DNA from 2 places in the Micromonospora sp. NPDC047644 genome. Region 2 is predicted to be linked to the other one. Evidence: riboswitches for the same ligand, from Rfam matches in the RefSeq annotation. Region 2 holds a riboswitch; the other holds the start of a gene.
The links. A riboswitch is a leader RNA that binds a small molecule or an ion and turns the genes downstream of it on or off. The one in region 2 is predicted to bind S-adenosylmethionine.
Positions count from the first base shown of each region.

Region 1: it holds a riboswitch for S-adenosylmethionine, as region 2 does, so the genes downstream of both, AB0877_RS23720 (ABC transporter substrate-binding protein) here and AB0877_RS21055 (aminotransferase class V-fold PLP-dependent enzyme) in region 2, are expected to answer to the same signal.

Region 1 is NZ_JBEYSY010000014.1:161,242-173,254, forward strand. Features, by position in the region: gene AB0877_RS23680 (hypothetical protein) at 1-44, shown strand, start outside; gene AB0877_RS23685 (hypothetical protein) at 77-475, opposite strand; gene AB0877_RS23690 (hypothetical protein) at 472-921, opposite strand; gene AB0877_RS23695 (alpha/beta hydrolase) at 1,289-2,167, opposite strand; gene AB0877_RS23700 (BTAD domain-containing putative transcriptional regulator) at 2,305-5,646, shown strand; gene AB0877_RS23705 (Na+/H+ antiporter) at 5,785-7,359, shown strand; gene AB0877_RS23710 (amino acid ABC transporter ATP-binding protein) at 7,368-8,111, opposite strand; gene AB0877_RS23715 (amino acid ABC transporter permease) at 8,108-8,881, opposite strand; gene AB0877_RS23720 (ABC transporter substrate-binding protein) at 8,921-9,781, opposite strand; SAM riboswitch class IV at 10,055-10,166, opposite strand; gene AB0877_RS23725 (amino acid transporter) at 10,253-12,013, opposite strand, start outside.
Region 2 is NZ_JBEYSY010000012.1:145,989-158,001, forward strand. Features, by position in the region: gene AB0877_RS21030 (ATP-dependent DNA helicase) at 1-1,926, shown strand, start outside; gene AB0877_RS21035 (AI-2E family transporter) at 2,069-3,433, opposite strand; gene AB0877_RS21040 (co-chaperone GroES) at 3,539-3,877, shown strand; gene AB0877_RS21045 (hypothetical protein) at 4,025-4,192, shown strand; gene AB0877_RS21050 (PrsW family intramembrane metalloprotease) at 4,466-5,965, opposite strand; SAM riboswitch class IV at 5,989-6,109, shown strand; gene AB0877_RS21055 (aminotransferase class V-fold PLP-dependent enzyme) at 6,156-7,415, shown strand; gene AB0877_RS21060 (FUSC family protein) at 7,441-8,676, opposite strand; gene AB0877_RS21065 (metal-dependent phosphohydrolase) at 8,783-9,439, shown strand; gene AB0877_RS21070 (DUF4031 domain-containing protein) at 9,411-9,695, opposite strand; gene AB0877_RS21075 (FAD-linked oxidase C-terminal domain-containing protein) at 9,763-11,163, shown strand; gene AB0877_RS21080 (hypothetical protein) at 11,174-11,710, opposite strand; gene AB0877_RS21085 (glycerol-3-phosphate dehydrogenase/oxidase) at 11,799-12,013, opposite strand, start outside.

The DNA.
Region 1 (12,013 bases), on a different contig from region 2:
CGGCGGTGCGTGAACTCACCGAACGCCTTCGCGCTGCCGGCTGAGGGTCACCGGCCGCAGGGGCGGCGACGCGGCGTCAACGATCCATCTCGGGAATCCGGTCGGACTCCGCCACCGTCGCGCGGACCTTGCGCAGGGTGGCGTCGGGGGCCCGGATCGCCACACGCCAGCGGTCCAACGTCCGCGTGAGCACCCGGACGACGAACTGCAACTGGTTGACCTGCTCGCGCAGCACCCCCAGCTCGGACCGGGCGCTGAACGCCTCGCCCTCCAGCTGGGTGATCCGCGTCTGCAACGGCTGAACCAGCGTAAGGGCGGCCTCGGTGAGCGTGTCGGCGGCATCGGCCTTGAACTTGCCCCGCTGCACCACGACTGTGGCGATCGCGGCCAGGCCGGTGCCCCCGCCGAGGATGCCGAGCACGCTGAGCGCCACCTGCACCCAGTGCGGTGCAGCTGGCGCGGGTGCGGTAATCACGTGACACCTGCCTGCAACTGTTCGTAGGTCACAAATTCGCATGCTCGCGCCAGGCGACGGAGGTCGATGGCGATCTGCGCGGCCCGCCAGAGCGACCCGACCGTCACCGCCATCACGAACGACGTGGCGACGATGGCGTTCTGGCCTGACATGACCACCAGGGCCACCGCGTACATGCCGGTGATCGTGCCGAGCACCAGCACCGACGCGAGTTCGAGGCCGAGCCCCGTGGAGAGCCGCCCGGGCCACAGGACGCCCAGTAGTCCGCCCACGCCCACCGCGACCAGACCCAGCTCCCAGGCGACCTGGATGGGCTCCGGCATCGACGTCTGGACGGACGTCGGCCGGACATTGAGGGTCATCAGCAGAATGCCGCAGACGGGTGCCGCAGCCAGGACGGCGATCTCGTACGGCTGGTGGCGGGATCGGATACGAAGGTTTCCCACGGCAGCTCCTTGGTCGAGGACCGGCGTCCGGCAGCGGCCGGTGGGCCAGTGCCGTTCGGTGGGTCGCGACTGTGCAGCCGTGAACCGTGCGGCGGAGCCCGGTGGCGCGTTGCCTGTGGACGGTCGTTGGGCGAGAAGATGGAACGACTCGACGTCGTTGGCTGCCGGTATCTGCCTGTGTATCACCGATCGCCGGTTCGCGTCCACCTGTGTAACGTCGCATTCCCGCAGGTCAAGGGGCATTACCCGGTGGTTTTTGGGCGGTGGAAAGGATGCAGCGCGGCGACCCGGCCGCACGGTCGCCCGGTGACGGGGAGTGTCGGATATCTTCCCCAGGGTGGCGATCGTGGGTCGGGTCGCCGGTCGATCAACGAGCGAGCAGGGCGCGCAGCGCCCGGAGCACCTCGGCCGGGGCCTCCTCCGCCATGAAGTGCCCGCAGCTGACCGTCTGGTGGTCCAGATCCGGCGCCCAGGCCCGCCACACCGCCGCCGCGTCGTAGCCCAGCGCCGCGCCCCAGTCCTGCTGGAGCACCGCCACCGGCATCCGCAGCTGGTTGCCGGCCGCCCGGTCGACGGCGTCGTGGGCCACGTCGATCCCGGCCGACGCCCGGTAGTCGGCGACGATCGAAGGGACGGCGTTGCGGGAGGCGCGCAGGTACGCGGCACGCACCTCCGCCGGCAGCGCCTCCGGATCACGGGTCCAGACGTCCAGGAAGTGACCGAAGAAGGCGTCAGGGCTGCCGGCGATCAGCTCTTCGGGCAGGCCGGGCGGCTGCGCCATCAGATAGAGGTGAAACGCCACAGCGGCGCTGGCGCCGTGCAACACGTCCCACATGTCCAGCGTGGGCAGCACGTCGAGCAGGGCCAGATGACTGATCGCCGCCGGATGGTCGAGGCCGGCGCGGAACGCGACCAGGGCGCCCCGGTCGTGCCCGGCCAGGGCGAACCGCTCGTGACCGAGCGCGCCGGCCAGCGCCACGATGTCGGCGGCCATGGTGCGCTTGGCGTACCCGGTGCCGTCGGGGTCGAGGGGCTTGTCGCTGTCGCCGTAGCCGCGCAGGTCCGGGCAGATGACCGTGTGGTCGGCGGCCAGGTCGGCGGCGACGTGCCGCCACATGAGGTGTGTCTGCGGAAAGCCGTGCAGCAGCACGATCGCCGGCCCGGAACCGCCCACGGCGGCGTTGAGCGTCACCCCGTCGGCGACGGTGACACGTCGGTAGTCGAATCCGTTGATCTTCGGGTCCACGGGGAACCTCCTGGTGAGCAGTCCCGGCGGGGGCGGTGGCCCGTCGCCGTCGTACCTCACCGAGCCTGCGCGGTGGTGATCAGCAGCCGGTCAGCGTCGGATCAGTGCCGGGCGAGCCAACGGCCTAGATTGGTGCCGTGACCAGGCAGCTGACGGCACCCGTCGCGGTGACCTTCGGCGTCCTCGGGCCGGTGATCGCCGCGACCGAGCGCGGCCCGGTCCCCCTGCGGGGGCACCGGCAGCGCCTGGTGCTGGGCCGGCTGTTGATCGCCCACGGTCGGGTGGTGCCGGTGGATCGTCTCGTCGACGACCTGTGGGAGGTCGCACCGGACGGCGCGGTGGGCGCGATCCGGACCTTCGTCGCCGACCTGCGCCGGGCCCTGGAGCCCGATCGGCCACCCCGGCAGCCGCCCCGGATCCTGGTCACCGAGCCACCGGGGTACGCGCTGAAGGCCGCCCCGGACGCGGTGGACGCCGGACAGTTCGAGGCGGCTGTCGGTGCGGAGGCTCGGCTGCTGGCGGCCGGGCGTCCCGCGCCGGCCCTGGCCGCGCTGGACTCGGCGCTCGGGCTCTGGCGCGGGCCCGCGTACGCCGACTGCGCCAACGAGTCCTGGGCGGTCGCGGAGATCAACCGGCTGGACGAGCTGCGGATGCTCGCCGTCGAGCGGCGGGCCGAGGCGCTGCTGGCGGTGGGCCGACCGGACGAGGCCGCCGCTGACCTGCCGGCGCACCTGGCCAGCCATCCGCTGCGCGAGGACGCGTGGCGGCTGCTCGCGACGGCCCGGTACCGCGCCGGCCGGCAGGGCGACGCGCTGGCCGCGCTGCGGGAGGCCCGCCACGTCCTGGTGACCGAGCTGGGGGTGGACCCGGGGCCTGAGCTGCGACGGCTTGAGGCCGACATCCTCGCCCAGGCGCCGCACCTCGCCCCGCCCCTCGACCGGGCCGCCACCCCCGGTCTCGGGCAGGCCGCGCGACCCGTCGAGACGGAGCAGCGCCCGTTCGTCGGGCGCGACGCGGAGCTGGGGCGGCTGCGGCACGCCGCCGAGGCCGCGTCCCACCGCCGGCGGCCCACGCTCGCCCTGCTCAGCGGCGACCCGGGTGCCGGCAAGACCGCGCTGGCCGAGGCCCTGACCCGGCGACTCACCGCCGAGGGCTGGACCACGGCGTGGGGACGCAGCCCGGAGTACGAGGGCGCGCCTGCGGCGTGGCCGTGGACCCAGATCACCGACACGCTCGCCGGGCCCGCAGCCGCGCCCGCCGCCGTCGCTGCCGACCCGGAAGACGGTTCGGCCGACTCCGCCACCGTGCGGTTCCGTCGACACCGCGCGGTGGCCTCGCTGATCGCGGCGGTCGCCGACCGGGCGCCGGTCCTGCTGGTCCTCGACGACCTGCACCGCGCCGACGGCGACACCCTGGACCTGCTGACCGCGCTGCTCACCGGCGCGCAGCCGGCCAGCGGGCCGGTGCTGATCCTCGGCACCTACCGGGCCACCGAGATCAGCCCGGAGTTGACCGCCACGCTGGCCCGCGCCGCGGGGCTGGAGCCGGTCCGGGAATATCTCGCCGGCCTGCCCGCGTCGGCGACCGGCGAGCTGGCCGGGGCCATCGTCGGGGCGGAACTGGACCAGGCCACCGCCCGGTCGATCCACCGGCGCAGCGGCGGTAACCCGTTCTTCGTCCGCGAGCTGGCCCAGCTGTACGCGAGCACGGGACAGGCGGGGTTGGCCGCCGTGCCGCCCGGGGTACGCGACGTGATCCGGCACCGGTTGGCGCAGCTACCCGCCTCGACCCGTACCGTGCTGCGGCAGGCGGCCGTGCTCGGTCGGGACCTCGATCCGGACGTGCTGGGCGCGTTGGCCGGTGACCCGGTGGCAGCGCTGGACGCCGTGGACCGCGCCCTGGCGGCCGGGTTTCTCAGTGAGCGGGAGTCCGACGGGCGGCTGCGCTTCACCCACATCCTGGTCCGCGACACGCTCTACGCCGACCTGTCAGCGCCGCGCCGCGCCGCCTGGCACGCGGCCGTCGCCGAGGTGCTGCGACAGCGGGCACCCGTCGAGCCGGCAGCCCTCGCATACCACCTGCTGCGCGCCGGGCCGGCCCACGCCGCCGAGGCGTCGACACACGCCCAGGCGGCGGCCGAGCGGGCCGAGCGGGACGGCAACCCCCACGAGGCGACTCGGCTGTGGGGCCAGGCGATCGACGCGTACGACAGTGCCGCTGAAGTCGAGCCGCGTGGGCGGGTGACCGCGCTGCTCGGCCTGGGGCGGGCGCTCGCCGTGACGGGCCGGCTGGCCGAGGCGCGGCTGCGGCGTGCCGAGGCGATCAGCGTCGCCGAGTCCACCGGCGACCCCCTGCTGATCCAGGAGGCGCTGGCGGGCTTCGACGTGCCCGCCAGTTGGACGCGCAACGACGACGACCTGCTCTCCGGGCACATCGTCCGGGCCGCCGAACACGCCCTGACCGCGCTCGGCCCGATCGGCTCGGCGCAGCGCAGCCGGCTGCTGAGCACCCTCGCGCTGGAGTTGCGCGGCACCACCACCGATCGCGGCCGCCGCGCCGCCGTCGAGGCCGAGACGATCGCCCGCGACATCGGCGACCCCGCTCTGGTGGCGTTCGCGCTCAACGCCCGCTTCATGCACGCCTTCCACCGCGTCGGTCTGGCCGACGCGCGGGCCCGGATCGGCGTGGAACTGGTCGAGCTGGCCGCCCGGCACCACCTGGTGACCTTCGAGGTGCTCGGCCACCTCGTCCTGGTCCAGGCCAGCTGCGCGCTGGCCGACCGGCCCGCCGCCGACGCGCACGCCAACGCCGCCGACCGCCTCGCCGAGGCGTACGAGCTGCCGTTGGTCGGTGTCTTCACCCGGTGGTACGCCGCGCTGCGGCTGGCGTTGGGCGGCGACCGGGACGCCGCGGCAACCGCGTACCGTGCTGCCGCCGAAGAGCTACCCGCCGACGGTATGCCGGGCCTGGCCCAGGGGTTGCTGCCGCTCGCCCTGCTCGGCCTGCGCCTGGCCGACGCGGTGAGCGACGCCCCGCCGGCGGGTGACCCCCGGCTGGCCGCGGCGCGGCGGCCGATTCCCGGGCCGGGTGACGAGGACTGGGCGCGGTGGGACTGGGGCCCGCATGAGCCCTGGGTTCGGCCCCTGCTGCTGGCCGCCGCCGACGACCCCGGTGCTGCCACGGCGGCGTTGCGGGCCCTGCCGGACGGGCCGCACGACCTGCTTCGGGAGGTGCGGCTGTGCCTCACCGCCCGGGCGGCGCTGGCCGTCCGCGACCGACCCACCATGGAACGCGTCGCCCGCGCGCTCCGCCCGGCCGCCACCGAACTGGCTGCCGGCAGCGGGGTGCTCACCGTCGGCCCGGTGGCCGCGCACCTCGCCGATCTGGCCGCCGCGCTGGGCCGCGACGAGGAAGCCGCCGAGCATCGCCGTACCGCCCGGCTGCTCCTGGCACGCGTCCGCGCCGACGACCCGTCCTGAGCGCCGCGGCGGGTGTGCCTGGCCAACGCGCTCTGGCTCCCCGGCGACTTGCCGGTTTCGGCCGGAACCAGCCGTGGGGTGCGGTCAGATGGAACCACCGGCGTGTCCACCGTCGGCCATGATCCGAGGGGGGTACGCGTGGAGGCGCTCATCCTGATCGTGGCACTCGGCGTCACCGTCCTTGTCGGCACCACCCTCGGCGGCCGGTACCGGGTCGCCCCGCCGGTGCTGCTCATCGCGTTGGGTGTGCTGCTCGGGCTCACGCCGCCGCTGTCCGAGGTCACCCTGGAACCCGACCTGGTCCTGCTGATCTTCCTGCCGGCGATCCTCTACCGGGAGAGCCTCACCATCAGCCTGCGGGAGATCCGGGCCAACCTGCCCGTGATCGGGCTGCTGGCCGTGGTGCTGGTGGTGCTCACCATGGTCACCGTGTCGTTCGCCGCGCAGGCGTTCGGGGTGAACCCCGACGCCGCCTGGGTGCTCGGCGCGGTCCTCGCGCCTACCGACGCCGCCGCGGTCACCGGCCTGGCCAAGCGGTTGCCCCGGAAGCTGCTCACCACCCTGCACGCGGAGAGCCTGGTCAACGACGGTACGGCGCTGGTGATCTTCGCTGTGGCCGTGGGGCTGCTCAGCCACAGCGAAGACCCGGGTGTCCTGGGCATCGGCGAGGAGTTCGTCGGCGCCAGCGTCGGCGGTGTGGTCGCCGGCCTGCTGGTGGGGGCCGCGGTGGTGCTGATCCGCAAACGGCTCGACGATCCGTTGCGCGAGGGTGCGCTCAGCGTGCTGACCCCGTTCGGTGCCTTCCTGCTGGCTGACTCGGTGCACGCCAGCGGTGTGCTGGCGGTGGTGGTCGCCGGCCTGGTGCTTGCCTACGCCGGCCCACGGGTGATCCGCGCCCGGTCCCGGGTCCTGGCGTACGCGTTCTGGGACCTGTCCACCTTCCTGATCAACGGCGGGTTGTTCGTCCTGCTCGGCACGCAGATTCCTCGCGCGGTCCGGGGGATCACCAGCACCTCGCCCCCGAGGGCTCTGGTGATCGTGCTGGTGGTCACCCTCGTCGTGATCGGCACCCGGCTGCTCTTCGTCTACCTCACCGCACAGATCGCGAGGCTTCGGCGTCGCCGCATCATGGACCCGAGCCAGGGGCCGTCGAGCTGGCGGGTCGGCACCGTCGCGGGCTGGTCCGGTTTCCGGGGCGCGGTGTCGCTCGCCGCCGCCCTGGCCGTCCCGACGGTGATGGTCGACGGTCAGCCGGTGGCCGAACGCGACCTGATCATCTTCGTGACCGCGCTGGTGATCGTGCTGATCATGCTGCTTCAGGGCACCACCCTGCCGTTGGTGGTGCGCTGGGCCGGGCTCACCGGTGACCCGGAACGCGTCGACGAGGCCCGCAACGCCCGGCGGCGGGCGACCGAGGTGGGCCTGGCCGCCCTACCGCAGGTCGCCGCGGAGGTCGGTGCCCAGGACGAGTCGGTGCGCCGGCTGGAGGCCGAGTACCGACGGCATCTGGCGGACCTCGACGAGAGCGGTGGGAACACCGCCGAGGAGCGCCGGTTGGAACACCGACTGCGCCTCGGCGTCCTCGCCCACAAGAGGCGGGAGGTCACCCGGCTGCGCGACAACCGGGAGATCGACGACCTGGTGCTCCAGGAACTCCAGTCCGCGCTGGACAACGAGGAGATCCGGCTGCTCGGTCGCGGACCCAACGAGTGACGGAGGGCTCAGAGCACCTGGTCGAGGAACCGGCGCAGCCGCGGATGCTCGGCCCGCTCGAAGACCGCCTCGGGTGGGCCGGCCTCCAGCACCACGCCCCGGTCCATGAAGGCGACGGTGTCGGCGACCTGCCGGGCGAAGCCCATCTCGTGGGTCACCACCACCATGGTCATGCCGGCGGCGGACAGGTCGGCCATCACCCCGAGGACGCCCTTGACCAGCTCCGGGTCGAGCGCCGACGTCGCCTCGTCGAAGAGCATCACCTCGGGGCGCAGCGCCAGCGCGCGGGCGATCGCCACCCGCTGCTGTTGACCACCGGAGAGCTGCGCCGGCCGGGAGTCCGCCTTGCCGGCCAGCCCCACCAGCTCCAACTGGGCCCGGGCCACGGCCTCCGCCTCGTCCGCATCGAGCTTGCGCAGCCGGCGCAGCGCCAGCGTGACGTTGCGCAGCACGCTCATGTGTGGGAAGAGGTTGAACTGCTGGAACACCATGCCCACCCGTTGCCGCAGCGCGTCCGGGTCGTCGCCGAGCACGCTGCGCCCGTCCAGCAGCACGTCGCCCCGGTCCGGTTCGATCAGCCGGTTGATGGTGCGCAGCAGCGTGGACTTGCCCGACCCGGACGGGCCGATGACGCAGGCCGTCGCGCCCCGCGGCACCGAGAGGTCGACGCCGCGCAGCACCCGGTTCGGCCCGAAGGCGAGGTGCACGTCGCGGACGTCGAGGCTGACCGAGGTGGTGGTGTCGGTGGTCATCGTCGGCTCCCTTCGGTGGTGGCGGTCGACAGGTCCTCGTCGTCCTCATCGTCGGGCGCGGTGGCCGGCCGACCGTTGCGCAGCCGTCGGTCGATCCAGTTGACGACGTGCGTCAGCGGGACCGTCAACGCCAGGTAGAAGAGCCCCGCCAGCAGCAGCGCCGATTCGTTGCCGGTGGTGGCCGCGTAGTCCTGCCCGATCCGGAACAGCTCCCGCTGGCTGGCCACCAGGCCGAGGAAGTAGACCAGACTGGAGTCCTTGATCAGCGCGATGAGCTGGTTCACCCAGGCCGGCAGCACCCGCCGGATGCCCTGCGGAATGATCACCAGCCGCATCGCGTCGGCCCAGGAGAAGCCGAGCGCGCGGGCGCCCTCCAACTGGGCGGCCTCCACCGACTGGATGCCCGAGCGGAAGATCTCCCCGATGTACGCGGCGGCGATCAGCGACAGCGCCAGAATGCCCAACGGGTAGGGATCCGGCCCCCAGACCTGCATGCCCAGCGGGGCCAGCCCGACCCCGATCAGCAGGATCGTCGCCGCGGCCGGCAGCCCCCGGAACACGTCGGTGTAGACCCGCGCCGGCCAGCGCAGCCAGCGGCTGCGGGAGATCCCGGCGACGGCCAGCAACAGGCCGAGCACCGAGCCGAGCAGGGCGGCGGAGACCGCGAGGATCAGCGTGTTGGGCAACCCGACGGTCAGCATCTCGGGCAGCGCCTCGCGCATCGCGTCGGCGTCGAAGAAGGTCTCCCACAGGGTGGTCAACGGTTCCATCGGTTGCTCCTCCTACCGCCCCGCTCGCTCGTCACCGGCTCAGGACGCGGCCGACGCGGACGCCGACGGCGCGACCTTGACCGCGCCGCTGCCCGGGGCGAAGTCCGCCGGGATCGGCCGGCCCGGGTAGTACTGGGCCTGCAACCGGTTCCAGGTGCCGTCGGCGATGACCTCGTCGAGGGCCTTGTTCAGCGCCTCGCGCAGCTTGTCGTTGCCCTTGGCCACCGCGTACGCGGTCGGTGCCGGGCTGAGCTGCTTGGCCGCCACGGTGATCTTGCCCTTGCTGTCGGCGGCCGACTTCTCACCGATCTCCGCCGGGGCGATCCAGGCGTCGGCGGTGCCCGCCTTGAGCTGGTTGATCGCGCCGTTGTAGTCCGGCACCCGCACCGGGTTGAGCTGCTTGCCGGTGGCGTAGTCGTCCTGGACGGTGCCCTGCACCACCACGACCCGCTTCCCGGCGAGCTGGTCGAAGCCGGTGATCGGCGAGCCGGCCGGGACGTCCAGGCCGAAGTAGCCGAAGTCGTAGCCGTTGCCGAAGTCGACGGTCTTCTTGCGGGCCTCGGTGATGGTGATCGAGGAACTGCCCACGTCGAACTTACGGTTGTTGACCTGGCTGAGCAGTGCGGAGAAGTCGGTGCCGACGAACTCGACCTTGAGGGAGAGCTTGCCGGCCACGGCGGTGAGCAGGTCGTTGTCGAAGCCGGTGAACTTGCCGTCCTCGAGGTACACGTTCGGCGGGGCGTCGGTCAGCGTCCCGGCGCGCAGCACGCCCGACTGGGCCAGGCCGTACGGGTTGGCGTCGGAGGAGTCGTCGTTCCCGCAGGCGGTGAGGGCGGTGGCGGCGAGGATCGTGACCGCGCCCAGGGCGGCGGCGCGGGTCAGGGCAGGAAGGAATCGCACTGGTGTCTCCGAAGGGTGGTGTCTCGGCGCGCACGGACGTACGCCACCGACGGCGCGCCCGATGGGCGTACCGGTGGGAAAGGAGCTCGGGAAGGTGGTGCTAGAGCGCGGTGCCGCCACGACAGGCGGCGCTGCACATTCGCATCATGTCCACGTGCCGTCGCCGGATCAGTACGGGCGAGGGGCGACCGGTGCGGGTGCCCGCGACGTCGGTCGGTCCGGTGGTGCCGAGGATGCGCATGGTTCTCCCGGGTCTGTGCTGACCTGGGTGCCAGGCCACGCTTGCACCGACGTCCTGCCGGTGCCTGGTCTTCACCCGGGGCACCCCACCGCGGAGGAGGGTTGCCGGCCAGCGAGCCGGGGCTTCGCGCTGGCGCTCATGACCTGCGCCGAGGCTAGCAGCAGGAACGGGTGGATCGTCCAGTCGGTATGACCACGCTCACTGTGCGCGACGGGCTGTCGACTCGCAGGTCAGCCGGCATGGACGTGCGGTCGACGGTGCGGGTCGGGCTCCTGGCGGCGCAGGATCTCCCGGGTCACCGAGGCGATGGCACCCTGTCCGAAGGCCAGGTAGCGCAGGAAGTTGCGGGTGGGGCCACCCTCGGACCACTCGAAGTAGATGTGGGGGCGCCGACGGCTGCGGTCGCGGATCTCCAGCAACAGGGCGGCGAGCGCGGTGGGCACCGACGAGCTGGCCAGGCTGAGCACCGGGAAACGGCCGTCGACTTTCCCACCGCGGACCAGCAGCTCGGTCTCGAAGTCGGACGGGTCGGTGACCGTGACCTCGACGAAGATGACGTCGCTGTCGTCGGGAAAGTCGTTGTCCGCCATGGTCTGCGCCAGCTTGGCGCGGTACTCCGCCTCGTCGCGCCGGTCGGGTTCGTGCGCGACGAGGCGGATCCGTCGTCCGGCGCGTTCGTCGATCATCCGCGCCGCGGTGTGGTCCAGCTCGACGTGGTCGACGCGCAGCTCGTAGGCCCGCATCAGCCGGGACAGCACCGACACCAGGATGATCCCGCCGATGAAACAGGCCGCGATCTTCACACCGTCCGGGCGCTCCACCACGTTCGCCACGGTGGTGTAGACGAAGATCAATGCGATGACGCCGAAGGCGATGGTGCGGCCGCGCTGACGCTGCCGGCGCGCAGCGAGCGTCACCGCCGTCGCGGCCGAGGTGATCAACACCAGGACCCCGGTGGCGTACGCGCCGCCCTGCGCGTCCACGCTGGCCTCGAAGACGATCGTGATCAGAAACGCGACGGCGGTGAAGACCAGCACGAGCGGCCGGACGGCTCGCGCCCAGGTCGGCGCCATGCCGTACCGGGGCAGGTAGCGCGGCACGAGGTTGAGCAGACCCGCCATCGCGGATGCCCCGGCGAACCAGAGGATTCCGATCGTGGACAGGTCGTAGACGGTGCCGAACACCTCGCCGAGGTGGGCGTGCGCCAGGTACGCCAACGCGCGCCCGTTCGCCGGTCCGCCCGGCTGGAAGGCCTCCGGCGGGATGAGCACCGTGGTCGTCACGCTGCTGGTGATGAGGAAGACACTCATGATCACCGCCGCGGTGGTGAGCAGCCGGCGCGCGCCACGGATCCGGCCCAGCGGTCGTGCCTCGGAGTCCTGCGGGTCACCCCGTACGCTCGGCATGACCGCCACCCCGGTCTCGAAGCCGGACAGACCCAACGCCAGCTTCGGAAAGACCAACAGCGACAGCCCGACGACCAGCCACGGATCGCCGTGCCCGGTGGTCAGCATCGTGGTCCAGTCGCCGACCGCGCTCGGATGCGTCGCCACCCGCCACAGCGCGTCGGCCACCACCACCGCGTTCAGCGTCAGGTAGACCGCGACCAGGACGACGGCGATCCCGATGGCCTCGGTGAATCCCTTGAGGAACACCGCGCCCAACAGCGACACCAGCAGCAGCGTGACCAGCACCTCGTGACCCTTGAGCCCGCTCGGCCAGAACGGGTTCTCGTCGATGTGCGCCGTCGCGTCGGCGGCCGAGAGGGTGATGGTGATGATGAAGTCGGTGGCCACGAAACCGAGCAGCACCAGCACCAGCAACTTGCCCGGCCAGTAGCTCAGCAGGCGTACCAGCATCGCGATGGAGCCCTCACCGTACGGGCTCTCCACCGCCACCCGCCGGTAGACCGGCAGCGCCCCCAGCAGGGTCACCAGCACCAGCACCAGGGTCGCCACCGGTGAGAGCGCGCCGGCGGCCAGCGCCGCGAT
Region 2 (12,013 bases):
GTGGTGGTCTCCACGGCCACCCTGGCGTTGCAGTCCCAGCTCGTCGACCACGACCTGCCCCGGCTCGCCGACGCGGTCGAGCCGGTGCTCGGCCGTCGACCCACCTTCGCCGTGCTCAAGGGCCGCCACCACTACCTCTGCCTCGCCCGACTGGACAACTCCACCGAGGAGGAGCCGGAGGACACCCTCTTCGACGCCCCCGCGACGCGCCCCGGCGGCGGGACGCTCGGCAAGCCTGGCCCGGCCCAGCCGGTGAAGTGGCTCGGTGAGGCGGGCCGGCTGGGCAAGCAGATCGAGCGGCTGCGCGACTGGGCCGAGAAGACCGCCACCGGCGACCGGGACGAGCTGGACCCGGGCGTCGAGGACCAGGCCTGGCGGCTGGTGTCGATGCCGGCCCGCGAGTGCGTCGGCGCGGCCCGTTGCCCGTTCGGGCAGGAGTGCTTCGCCGAGGCGTCGCGGGCCCGCGCCCGGGAGGCCGACATCGTGGTGACCAACCACAGCCTGCTCGCCGTCGACATGCTCGCCGACCGGCACATCGTGCCGCCGCACAAGCTGCTCATCGTCGACGAGGCGCACGAGCTGGCCGACCGGGTCTCCTCCGCCGCCCAGGCGGAGCTGGTGCCCGAGCTGATCGACCGGACCACCCGGCGGGCCCGTACGCTGCTGCGCCCGGAGACCGCCGAGGCGCTCACCGCTGCTGGCGACGCCCTGGCGGTCGGGCTGGCCGAGGCCCCGGCCGGGCGGATCACCGCCGGGCTGCCGACGCCGCTGCGCGAGGCGTGCACGCTGCTCGACGCGGCGACCCGCTCAGCCCTGGACGCGATCGGCGACATCAAGGCCGACGACCCCGACCCGGTCCGCAAGCAGCAGGCCAAGGCCGCCCTGGACGAGCTCTCCACCACCGCCCAGCGGCTGCTGGAGGAAGGCGACCACGACGTGGCCTGGGTGGAGAAGAACGACAGCGGCAACCGCCGGGCGCTGGTGGTCGCGCCGCTGTCGGTGGCCGGCACCCTCGCCACCCACCTCTACGACGAACGCACCGTCGTGGCCACCTCGGCGACCCTGGCGCTGGGCGGCCGGTTCGACACGGTCGCCCGCGCCCTCGGGCTGGACGCGCCACCGCCCGCCCCGCCGACCCCCGCCGCGGCCGCACAGGCCGCCCGCACCGGCCCCGGCCGGCCGGCCGCCGAGGCGCCCGGCCGTCGCCTCACCGGCGACGTCACCCCGAACGCCGTCGTCCCGGCCACCGAGGGCCCCGGGTGGCGGTCACTCGACGTCGGTTCGCCGTTCGACTACGCCCGGCAGGGCATCCTGTACGTCGCCGCGCACCTCCCCCGCCCCAGCGTCTCCGGGTTGCCCGAGGCTGCCGGGGAGGAACTGCTCGGGCTGGTCGAGGCGCTCGGTGGTCGTACTCTCGGGCTTTTCTCCTCCCGGCGGGCCGCGCAGCAGGCGGCGGAGCTGTTGCGCGCGCGGACCGACCTGCCGGTGCTGCTCCAGGGTGAGGAGGCGCTGCCGCTGCTGGTGCGTCGCTTCCGCGAGGAGCGCGCCAGCTGCCTGTTCGGGGTGATGTCGCTCTGGCAGGGGGTGGACGTGCCGGGCGACGCCTGTCAGCTCGTCGTCATCGACCGGCTGCCCTTCCCCCGCCCGGACGAACCGCTGGCGGCGGCCCGCGCGGCGGCGGTGGACGCGGGCGGCGGCTCCGGCTTCGCGGCGGTCAGCGTGCCGATCGCGGCGGTGCGGCTGGCGCAGGGCGTCGGCCGGCTGATCCGGGCGACCGGCGACAAGGGCGTGGTCGCGGTGCTCGACTCCCGGCTGGAGACGGCGCGAGGCTACGGGCCGTTCCTGCGCCGCTCGCTGCCCCCGTTCTGGTACACGACCCGCCCCGAGGTGGCCCGAGGCGCCCTGGAACGCCTCGCCAAGTCCTGACGCCCACCCCCGCCGGTTCCGTCGCACCGCGCGGCAGGATCGCGCTGCAACATGGAAAGAGTGGCCTCCGCGCTGCGGGAGGCCACTCTTTCCATGTTCGTGCGTGATCAAGCGGGCCCGCGGCGAGCGCCGGCGCCCGACTTCAGGGGGCCTGGGAGGCGACGACCACGGCGTCGGGCGGGGTGTCCGGCACCCTGCGGGCGGCAAGCCGGCGGACCGCGGTGTTCAGCACCGCGATGAGCGGCACGGAGACCAGCGCGCCGGTGATGCCCGCGAGTACGACGCCGGCGGCGATACCGATGATCACCGCGAGCGGGTGCAGGGCGACCGCCCGACCCATGATCAGCGGTTGCAGGATGTGACCCTCCACCTGCTGCACGACGATCACCGCAGCGAGGATGATCAACGCGGTGACCGGGCCGCTGTCGACGAGGGCCACCAACACCGCCACGCCGCCGGAGAGCGCCGCGCCGACGATCGGGATGAACGCGCCGAGGAAGACCAGCGCGGCCAGCGGGAAGGCGAACGGGATGTCGAAGGCGACCAGGAAGATGCCGATGCCGACCGCGTCGATGAAGGCGACGAGCACCGTCGCGCGGACGTAGGCGACAAGCGTCTGCCAGGAGGCGCGACCGGCGTCGTCGACCTTCCACCGGGCGGCCACCGGCAGCAGCCGGACCAGGAAGCGCCAGATCCGGTTGCCGTCGCGCAGGAAGAAGAACGTCGCGAAGAGCACCAGCAGCGTGCCGGTCAGCACCTCGGCCAGCGTCGCGGCGGTGCTCAGCGCGCCGCTGGTGAACCTCGAGGTGTTGTTGTTGATCCAGGCCTGCGCCTCGTCGATGTACCGGTCGAGCTGGGTGTCGGAGAGATGCAGCGGGCCCGTCTTCAGCCAGTTCTGGATCTGCCGGACGCCCTCCGAGGACTTCTCGCTCAGCTCCGGTACGCCACGGATGAACTCGTTGACCACCAGCGTCAGCGTGCCGATCACCGCGGCCAGGCCGCCGACCAGCACCACCGCCGTCGCCAGCGACCGGGGGAACCGGACCCGCAGCAACCAGCCCACCGCAGGGGCGAGCAGCGCGGAGAGCAGCAGCGCGATGGCCAGCGGAATGATCACGATCTTGACCGTGCCGACGATCCGCAGCAGCGCCCAGGCCACCACGCCGATCACGATCAGTCGCCAACACCACGCGGCGGCGATCCGCAACCCGTGCGGAACGTCGGCGTCGTCCCGACTGGAGGTGGAGCTGTGCAGGTCGACCGGAGGCTCCGCGCCGTAGACGGTGGCGCTCGACGGCGCGGTCGGCCCCGGCACGGCCGGCGACGCCACCCGGGCCGCCCCCGACACGTCGTTCAACGCGTCACTCGAGGTGCCCTCGTCGGCCCGCGCCGACTCCTGTCGTGACTGGTAGGCGCGGCGAAGCCGCCCGCGTACCCGCTCGAAGCGGCTCAAGCGCACCTCCTGGCAGAGAACCCGGCCCGCCGACAGCGACAGGTCGGACAGCATACGTCCGTTCCCAGCACCGTAGGGGGGATCCGCCACACAATGCCCCGACCACCTCCGGCGTAACCACCGGTCGGCCACCGATGGCCACACGGTAGCGTCTGCGACGTGACCGCCGACAACGATCTCGACGCCGGCCTGCCGATCCGCCTGCTGCACGACCGCGTGCTGGTACGGATGGAGGGCAGCGACGGCGAACGCCGCTCCACCGCCGGCATCGTCATTCCGGCGACCGCCGCTGTCGGCAAGCGCCTCGCCTGGGCCACCGCGGTCGGGGTGGGGCCGAACGTGCGCGCCATCGTCTCCGGCGACCGGGTGCTCTTCGACCCGGACGAGCGCTCCGAGGTCGAGCTGCACGGTCGCGGTTACGTGCTGCTACGGGAGCGGGACGTGCACGCCGTGGCCGCCGAGCGGATCGAGAACGACTCGACCGGCCTCTACCTCTGACGTCCCTCGGCCGGCCTCCACCTCTGACGCACTTTCCTCGGTCTCTACCTCTGACGCCCCTTCCTCGGTCACCAGGCCCCGTCGCGCACCGTTTGCCCAGCCGCACGACGGGAAGCCATCCGGCGACCGTGGCCCTGGGGAGGGACGATGCCGGTATTCGTGAAGAAGCTCTTGACCTGGGGCAGTGTCGCGTTCCTGATCTACTTCATGGCCTTCCGGCCGGACGGTGCCGCGCAGATGTTCCGGGCGATCGGCGCCGCGCTGATCGCGATGTTCCAGGGCCTCGGTGACTTCCTCACCTCCCTGATGACCTGAACCAAAGCCAGACCACGCGCACGCGTCACGCGGGTAACGCCACGCGCCACCCGCCCGGAACCCGTCCGCCGCCCCCACGCGTCACGCCACGCGCGAGTCGCTCACACCCCACGTCCGCGATCTTGCACTTACTGTCCCGACGTATGGGGCATTCCACGCTTTTCGACAACCGAAACTGCAAGATCGACGCGGGGTGGGGTGGGGGCGCGAGGGCGGGGGCAGGCTCGCCGTGGTTCGGGGCGGGCTGGGCGTGGGTGGGCGGGCGGCGGCGGGTTAGGGGTGGGTTGGGGGCCAGGGGGAGGGTGGGCGCAGGGCGGGCCAGCCGGGCGGGGCGGGCGGGGGGTAGCCCGCCGGAGCCGGGGCGGGCGACAGCACCACCGGGATCGGTACGACCGGCTCGTCCGGCGCGTCCACCGCGCGCTCGGTGCCGTCCGGGAAGCGCAGCTGGTAGCGGGTGCCGTCCCAGACCCCCGCCGGAGCCTGCGGGTCCCGACCCACGAAGAACGACCGGTATTCGGTGATCGCGTCCAGCAGTTCCCGCTCCTCGCGGGCGGTCCGCTCCTGGTCGGCGGGTTTGCGGTCCAGGCCGCGCAGGGCCCCGTCGCGCAGCAGGGCCAGCCGGGTGGCGGCGGACTGGTAACCCCGCATCGCCCGTACCCCGGCGTCGCCGGCCACCCGTCGCGCCCAACTCCGGGCCGCGTGCCGCCGGCCGAGACTGCTCAGGGCGGCCACCTCGGGCGGGCTGAGCCAGCCGGCGCGTACGTAGTCGGGCAGGACCCGCTCGGTGAGCCGCCCCTCCCAGGCGCGCAGCCACAGCGCCAGCCCCACGGTGCCGAAGAAGACCGGCACCATGAGACCCAGGAAGCCGTACAGCATGATGATGGCCTCGCCGGTGGCCTGGGTCAGCGTGGGCAGCAGGTTCCACGTGCCGTGCAGCATCATCGCCAGCAGCAGACCGGCGATCGGCGCGAGCACCCGGATGCGCCGGTCCGCCGTCCGGGAGGCGATACCCAACCCCACACCGGTCATCGAGGTGAAGAGGGGGTGGGCGAACCCGAACAGCAGGATCCGCAGGATGAAGATCGCGATGACCTGCTGGATGCCGGTGGCCGGGCCGTACCGGTCGGCACCGGACGCATAGCCCAACCCACCCAGGTAGAGGATGTTCTCCACCATCGCGAAGCCGACCGCGGCGAGCCCGCAGTAGACCAGGCCGTCGGTGATCCCCGACCACTCGCGGCGGCGGAACACCAGCAGCAGGATCGGGCCCAACGCCTTGGTCAGCTCTTCGATGAACGGCGCCACCAGCACCCCGGTGAGCGCCGACGGCAGGCCCCAGTCGTCGAAGCGGTTGGCCGCGAAGTCGTTCACGGTGAGCGAGGCGGCGGTGGAGACGAACGCCCCCCAGGCGAAACAGAAGATCAGATACTTCAACGGCTCCGGTTCGTAGCGGTCCAGCCAGAGGAAGCACCCGACCAGCACCGGCACCGGCAGAATGGCGGCGACCACCCCGATCAGCAGGGCCTGCACACCGAGCGACTGGCCGAGCGTGAAGACCATGAAGACCGCGCACGCCGCGATCAACAGCACCACCCCGGCCAGCACCAGGAACCGCCGCCAGCCCAGTCGGCGCAGCGGCATCCGCGGCGTCTTGCCCGTGGGCGGGCCGGCGGGCGCGGGCGGTGCGGCGGGCGCAGGCGGCAGCGGTGAACCGGGCGGGGTGTCGGCCATGCGGTCAGCGTAGCCATCCACCGCCGGCTGGTTCGGCCGCATCGGTAGCCGCTATGCTGCCGGCAGGTCACGAGCGCCAGCGTCAAGCCCCGGCTTGCTGGCCGGCAACCCTCGTCGAGTTCGCGGTGGGGTGCCCCGGGTGATGACCGGGCCCAGCCCGATCGGTGTGCTGGGCAAGCGCGGACCCCGTCCCGATGTCGCACCCGGGGTCCCTGACCCCGGAGGTTCCGGCGTGTCCGTCACTCTCGTCCCCTCGCTGCCCAGCCTGCCCACCGTGCCGTCCGCGTCGCTCGACGTCCTCGGCGTGCCCGGCGAGATCAACCTGGACTACGCGGCCAGTGCGCCGTGTGCGCGGGCCGCCGCCGACGCGGTGGCCGAGCTGCTGCCCTGGTACGCCAGCGTGCATCGCGGAGCGGGAGCGTTGTCGCGGCGCTGCACCCTCGCGTACGAGCAGGCCCGGCAGACCATCGGCGACTTCTTCGGCGCTCGCGCCGACGATCATGTGATTTTCACCCGCAACACCACCGACGCGCTCAACCTGCTGGCACGGGCCGTGCCGGCCGGCACCACCGTGGTCACGTTCGCTGGCGAACACCACGCCAACCTGCTGCCCTGGCCGCGCGGGTCGGTGCGGCTGCCGGTGCCCAGCGACCCCGACGGGGCGGTTCGTGATCTCGCCGCCGCCCTCACCGAGCTGCGTCGGGGCAGCAGCCCGGCGTTGCCGGTGCTGGTCGCGGTGACCGGTGCGAGCAACGTGACGGGTGAGCGGTGGCCGGTCGCCGAGCTGGCGCGGGTGGCGCACCGGCACGGTGCTCGGATAGCGCTCGACGCCGCGCAGCTCGCCCCGCACGCCCCGGTCGATCTGCTGGCGCTGGACGTCGACTATCTGGCCGTGTCCGGCCACAAGCTGTACGCGCCGTTCGGCGCGGGCGTGCTGATCGGTCGCGCCGACTGGCTGGACGCCGCCCCGCCCTACCTGGCCGGCGGTGGCGCCACCAGCCACGTCGGGCCGGCCACCCACGACGTGACCTGGGCGACCGGCCCGGCCCGACACGAGGGCGGCACCCCGAACCTGCTCGGAGCGGTCGCGCTGGCGGCGGTGTGCAGGGCGCTCGACGAGGCGGACCGGAGCGCGCTGGCCGCCCACGAGCAGGCCCTGCTGGCCCGGCTGCGGAGCGGCCTCGCCGCCCTGCCGCACGTCGTCGAGCTGCGCACCTTCGGCCCGGACGCGCCCCGGGTCGGCATCGTCTCGTTCGTGGTCGCCGGCTGGGACTCCACCGAGGTGGCCACCCGGCTGGCCGCCGAGCACCACATCGGCGTACGGGACGGGTTGTTCTGTGCCCACCCGCTGGCCCGGCGTCTGCTCGGCGAGGCGGCGGGGCGGACCGGCCGGCGGGACCTGCCGCCCACCGCGCTACGGGCCAGCATCGGGCTGGGCAGCACGGCCGCCGAGGTGGATCGGCTGCTCGCGGCCCTGGCCGAGCTGGCCTGAGGTCCGTACGGGCGGTCGTTTCCGCTCAGCCGATCGGCGGGGCGGTGGGTGGCTTCGGCGTCTCGCCGGGCTCGGCGGGCTCACCGACCGGGCGCTCCTGCTCACCGAAGGCGGTGCGGATCCACCGGTTCGCCTCCTCCTGCTCGATGCCGGAGGCGACCAGCAGGTCGCTCGCTGTCGTCCGGATCTGGGCGATCACCACGCTGCCGGAGAACCCCACTCCGTCGCCGTACGCCCGGCCGGCCTCGCTGACCGCCCGCAGCGACCGCTCCCGCGCCTTCTCGGGCTCCTCACCGGCGGCGAACTCGTGTTTGAGCAGCCGGACCGACTCGGCGAGGTGGCCGATCGCGTCCGGCATCGGATCGGGAACCGGTTCCTCGTCCTCGACCAGCGTGACGGACCGGCGGATCAGGGTGCCGCTGTTGCGCATCGCCCGGTCGATCGGGTCGGCCGCTTCGGCGTAGTGGGTCAGTTCGTCGCGGCGGTGCCAGCGGGCCGGGGAGAGGGTGGCGGTCTCCTTCGCCCCCTCGATCGCCTCGCCCAGCGTGGCCAGCTCCTCCTTGTTGTTGCGCAGCCTCTCCAGTGCGGCCTGGACGGTGGCGCGGTCCCGGTTGCGCAGCCCGTCGGCGGTGGCGTCGAGCTGGGCGGCGAGCAGGTCCAGGGCGGGGCGGGCCGCCCGGTTGATCACCCGGAGCGGGTTCAGCGGCAGCAGCACCGCCGTGACCAGCAGCGCGATTCCGCCCCCGAGGAACGCGTCGACGAAGCGGGGGATCTCCAGGTTCTGGGTCGACGGACTCAACGTCACGATCAGCACCGCCGTGGCCGCCGCCTGGATGACGATGGCCACGCTCGCTCCGGCGAAGATGGTGAGCAGGATCGCCACGGTGACCACCAGGCCGAGCTGCCACGCCCCGGTGCCGAGCAGGTAGATCAGGAGGTCGCCGACGAACACCCCGACCCCCACCCCGACGATCAGCTCGATGGTCCGGCGGAACCGCTGACCGACCGACGCGGCCAGGGTGCCGACCGCGGAGATCGGCGCGAAGACCGGCTGCGGGTTGCCGAGCACCTTGTGCGAAATCAGGTACGCGAGCCCGGCGGCCAGCCCGGCCTGCACCGCGAGTCCGCCGGCCATCCGTACCCGGTGCAGCCGGTCGTGCAGGGTGGCCCGGCCGCGGTGGCGCAGTTGTTCGGTGGCCTCGGCGATCCGCGCGCCGTCGATGTCCACCAAACCGTCGCGCAGCGCGGTACGTCGCACCATCGGCTGTCGCTTGTCCCGGGCCACGGCCATGGGCGCGACTACCCGTGGTGGGCCCGCTGAACCCTCCCTACCCGCGCGTCACGGGTGAATGCGGCACACTCGGGCGGTGGTCGATCTGTTGGACCGGTGGCGGGCGGCGGCCCGGGGTGCCGGCGCGAGGCCCGGTCCGGACACCACCAGCGCCGGCGAGCAGTTGATCGCCCGCTGGCGGGAGCCGCACCGGCACTACCACACGGTGAGCCACCTGACGGCGGTGCTCGATGTGGTGGACCAGCACGCCGACCTGGCCGATCGGGCCGACGCGGTCCGGCTGGCGGCGTGGTTCCACGACGCGGTCTACGACCCCCGGGCCGACGGGGACACCAACGAACGGGACAGCGCCGCGCTGGCCGAGAGCGTGCTCACCGGGCTCGGGGTGCCGGGGCCCACGGTGGCCGAGGTGCGCCGGCTGGTGCTGCTCACCGCCGGGCACGCGGTGACGCCGGGCGACCGGGACGGCGTGCTGCTCTGCGACGCCGACCTGGCCGTGCTGGCCGCGCCGCCGGCCAGCTACGAGCGTTACGCGGCGGCGATCCGCCGGGAGTACGCCCACGTGCCGGAGCCTGCCTTCCGGGCTGGGCGGGCCGCCGTGCTGACCGGCCTGCTGTCGCTGCCCGCGCTGTTCCGGTCGCCACCGCTGGCGAGCCGGTGGGAGGAGCCCGCCCGCGACAATGTGCGCCGCGAGCTGGCCGCCCTCACCGGGGCACCGGAGAACGCGGCTTGACCAGGTGCTTCGGCCGACGCAGGTCGGCGGCGCGGAGCAACCGGACCAGCTCCCGGCTCGGCACCACCTCAGCACCGAGCCACACCGCCGCCGCGAACCGGTCCGCCGGGATGTCGTAGTGGTCCCGGTCGAAGCCGCGCCGGGGAGCGCCGAGCGCCTCGGCGAAGGCGTGCAGCTCGGCGTACGAGACGTCACTGATCAGGTGCGACCAGAGCCGGCCGCGCCACGGCCAGGCCGGCCGGTCCAGGTAGAGCACGGTGCCACGTTAACCCGCTCAGTCGATCATGTTGATGATCGCCCGGTACCGCCCTAACCTCGGCTGCATGGCCCCCACCGCGCTCCTCGACGACCTGCGCGCCGCGCTCGGTGACGACGCCGTGCTCACCGATCCGGACCTGCTGCGCCTGCACCAGCGGGACGAGGCCGATCTGTGTGCCGCCGGCGTCCCGCTGGTGGTGACCCGCCCGCGCGACACCGGACAGGTGGTCGCCGTGATCCAGGCGGCGGCGCGGCACGGCGTACCGGTGGTGCCGCAGGGCGCACGGACCGGGCTGGCCGGCGCGGCGAACGCGGTGGACGGCGCGGTGGTGCTCAGCACCGTCGCGATGAACGCGATCCGGGAGATCGACCCGGTGAGCCGGATCGCCGTGGTCCAACCGGGCGTGGTCAACGCGGCGCTGGCCGCGGCGGTGGCGGAACAGGGCCTCTGGTACCCGCCGGACCCCGGCTCCTGGGAGTCGTCCACGATCGGCGGCAACGTGGCCACCAACGCCGGCGGCATGTGCTGCGTGAAGTACGGAGTGACCACCGAGTACGTGCTCGGCCTGGAGGTGGTGCTCGCCTCCGGTGAGGTGCTGCGCACCGGCCGGCGTACGGCCAAGGGGGTGGCCGGATATGACCTGACCCGACTGTTCGTCGGGTCGGAGGGCACCCTTGGCGTGATCACCGAGGTGACCGTGGCGCTGCGGCCCGCCCCGGCCGACTCACTGACCCTGGTGGCGGTCTTCGGATCCACCGCCACGGCCGGCGCGGCGGTGGCCGAGATCGCGGCTCGCGGTCTCACCCCCAGCCTGCTGGAGTTGCTGGACCAGACCCACCTGCGGGCGATCGAGGCGTACCGACCGATGGGGTTGCGGACCGACGCGCAGGCCCTGTTGCTGGCCGCCGCCGACACCGGCTCCCGCGCGGCGGACGACCTGGCCGTGCTGGCGGAGGTGTGCCAGGCCGTCGGCGCCGACGAGGTCTACGCGGCCACCGACGCGGTGGAGGCGGCGGCGCTGCTCCAGGCTCGCCGGCTGGCCCACCCGGCGATGGAGAAGTTCGCGGCGGACGCCTACCCGGGCGGCAACGGCGGTCTGGTGATCGACGACGTGGCGGTGCCGCGCGGCGCGCTCGCCGCGCTCCTGGACGGGGTTGCCCGGATCGCGGCCGAGTGTGAGGTGCCGATCGGCGTGGTGGGGCACGCCGGGGACGGCAACATGCATCCGAACATCGTCGTCGACCGGGCCGACCCGGCGAGCGTGGAGCGGGGTCGGCGGGCCTTCGACGAGATCATGCGGCTCGGCCTGGGCCTGGGCGGCACGTGCACCGGTGAGCACGGGGTGGGGCTGCTCAAGCGGGACTGGCTGGCCCGGGAGATCGGGCCGGTCGGTGTCCGGGTGCACCAGGCGATCAAGTCGGCGCTCGACCCGGCCGGCCTGCTCAACCCGGGCAAGGTGCTCTGACCGGCTGCGGTCAGCCCTTGACCTCGGCCGGTGTCGCCTGGGTGAGCAGCAGCAGGATCTCCCCGGCGACCGGCGTGAGCTCCTCGCCCGGGCAGTCCTGGGAGGTGATCAGCCCGGTCGAGGTGATGAGGCTGGACGTCAGCGCGTCGATGCAGGTTGTCCGGTACCGCCGGGCCTGATCGGTCTCGTCGGCCAGCTTCGGGTTGGCCAGCAGCACCTGGAGCCGTTCGGTCAGCTCCGGCGCGAGGGTGCCCCGGGAGGTCACGCCGTCGCCGGCGCAGTCGACGCACTGCCACGCGCCGTTCCGCTCGACGCTCAGGGTGCGCATCGGCCCGTCCTCGCCGAGCCGCTGGAGCAGGCTCACCTGACCGGCGGCCACAGTGGTGGGGATCTCCGGCTGCGAGCCGCCACCTGCCGTGCCGGGGGTCGGTTGCGCCACCGGGGTGCTCGGCTTGTCTCCCTCGAACAGGGAGCACCCGGTCAGGGCGCCGACGAGCGCGACGGCGAGCAAGGGTACGAGCAGACGAGGGCGCGCGCGGGCTAGCACGCGCGGAAACCTACCCCACCGTAGGTAGCGTTCGAAACCACCATCCGGGCCGGTATCGATGGTTACCCATCGGTAACGTCGCAATTCGTCATCGAGCGGACGAGCGCAGCTCCGCCTGGTTGTCGTCACCCCGGTCAGCCGCGTAACCCCTGACGTCCGGAGCGCCGAGGCGGGCCGCGTCCGCCGCCGCGTCGTCCGGCATCAACTGGGACTGCCGCTCCGCCTCCACCCGAACCCGGTAGTGCTCGACCTCGCGCGCCCGGGTGGCCGCGTCCCAACCGAGCACCGCCCCCATCAGCTCTG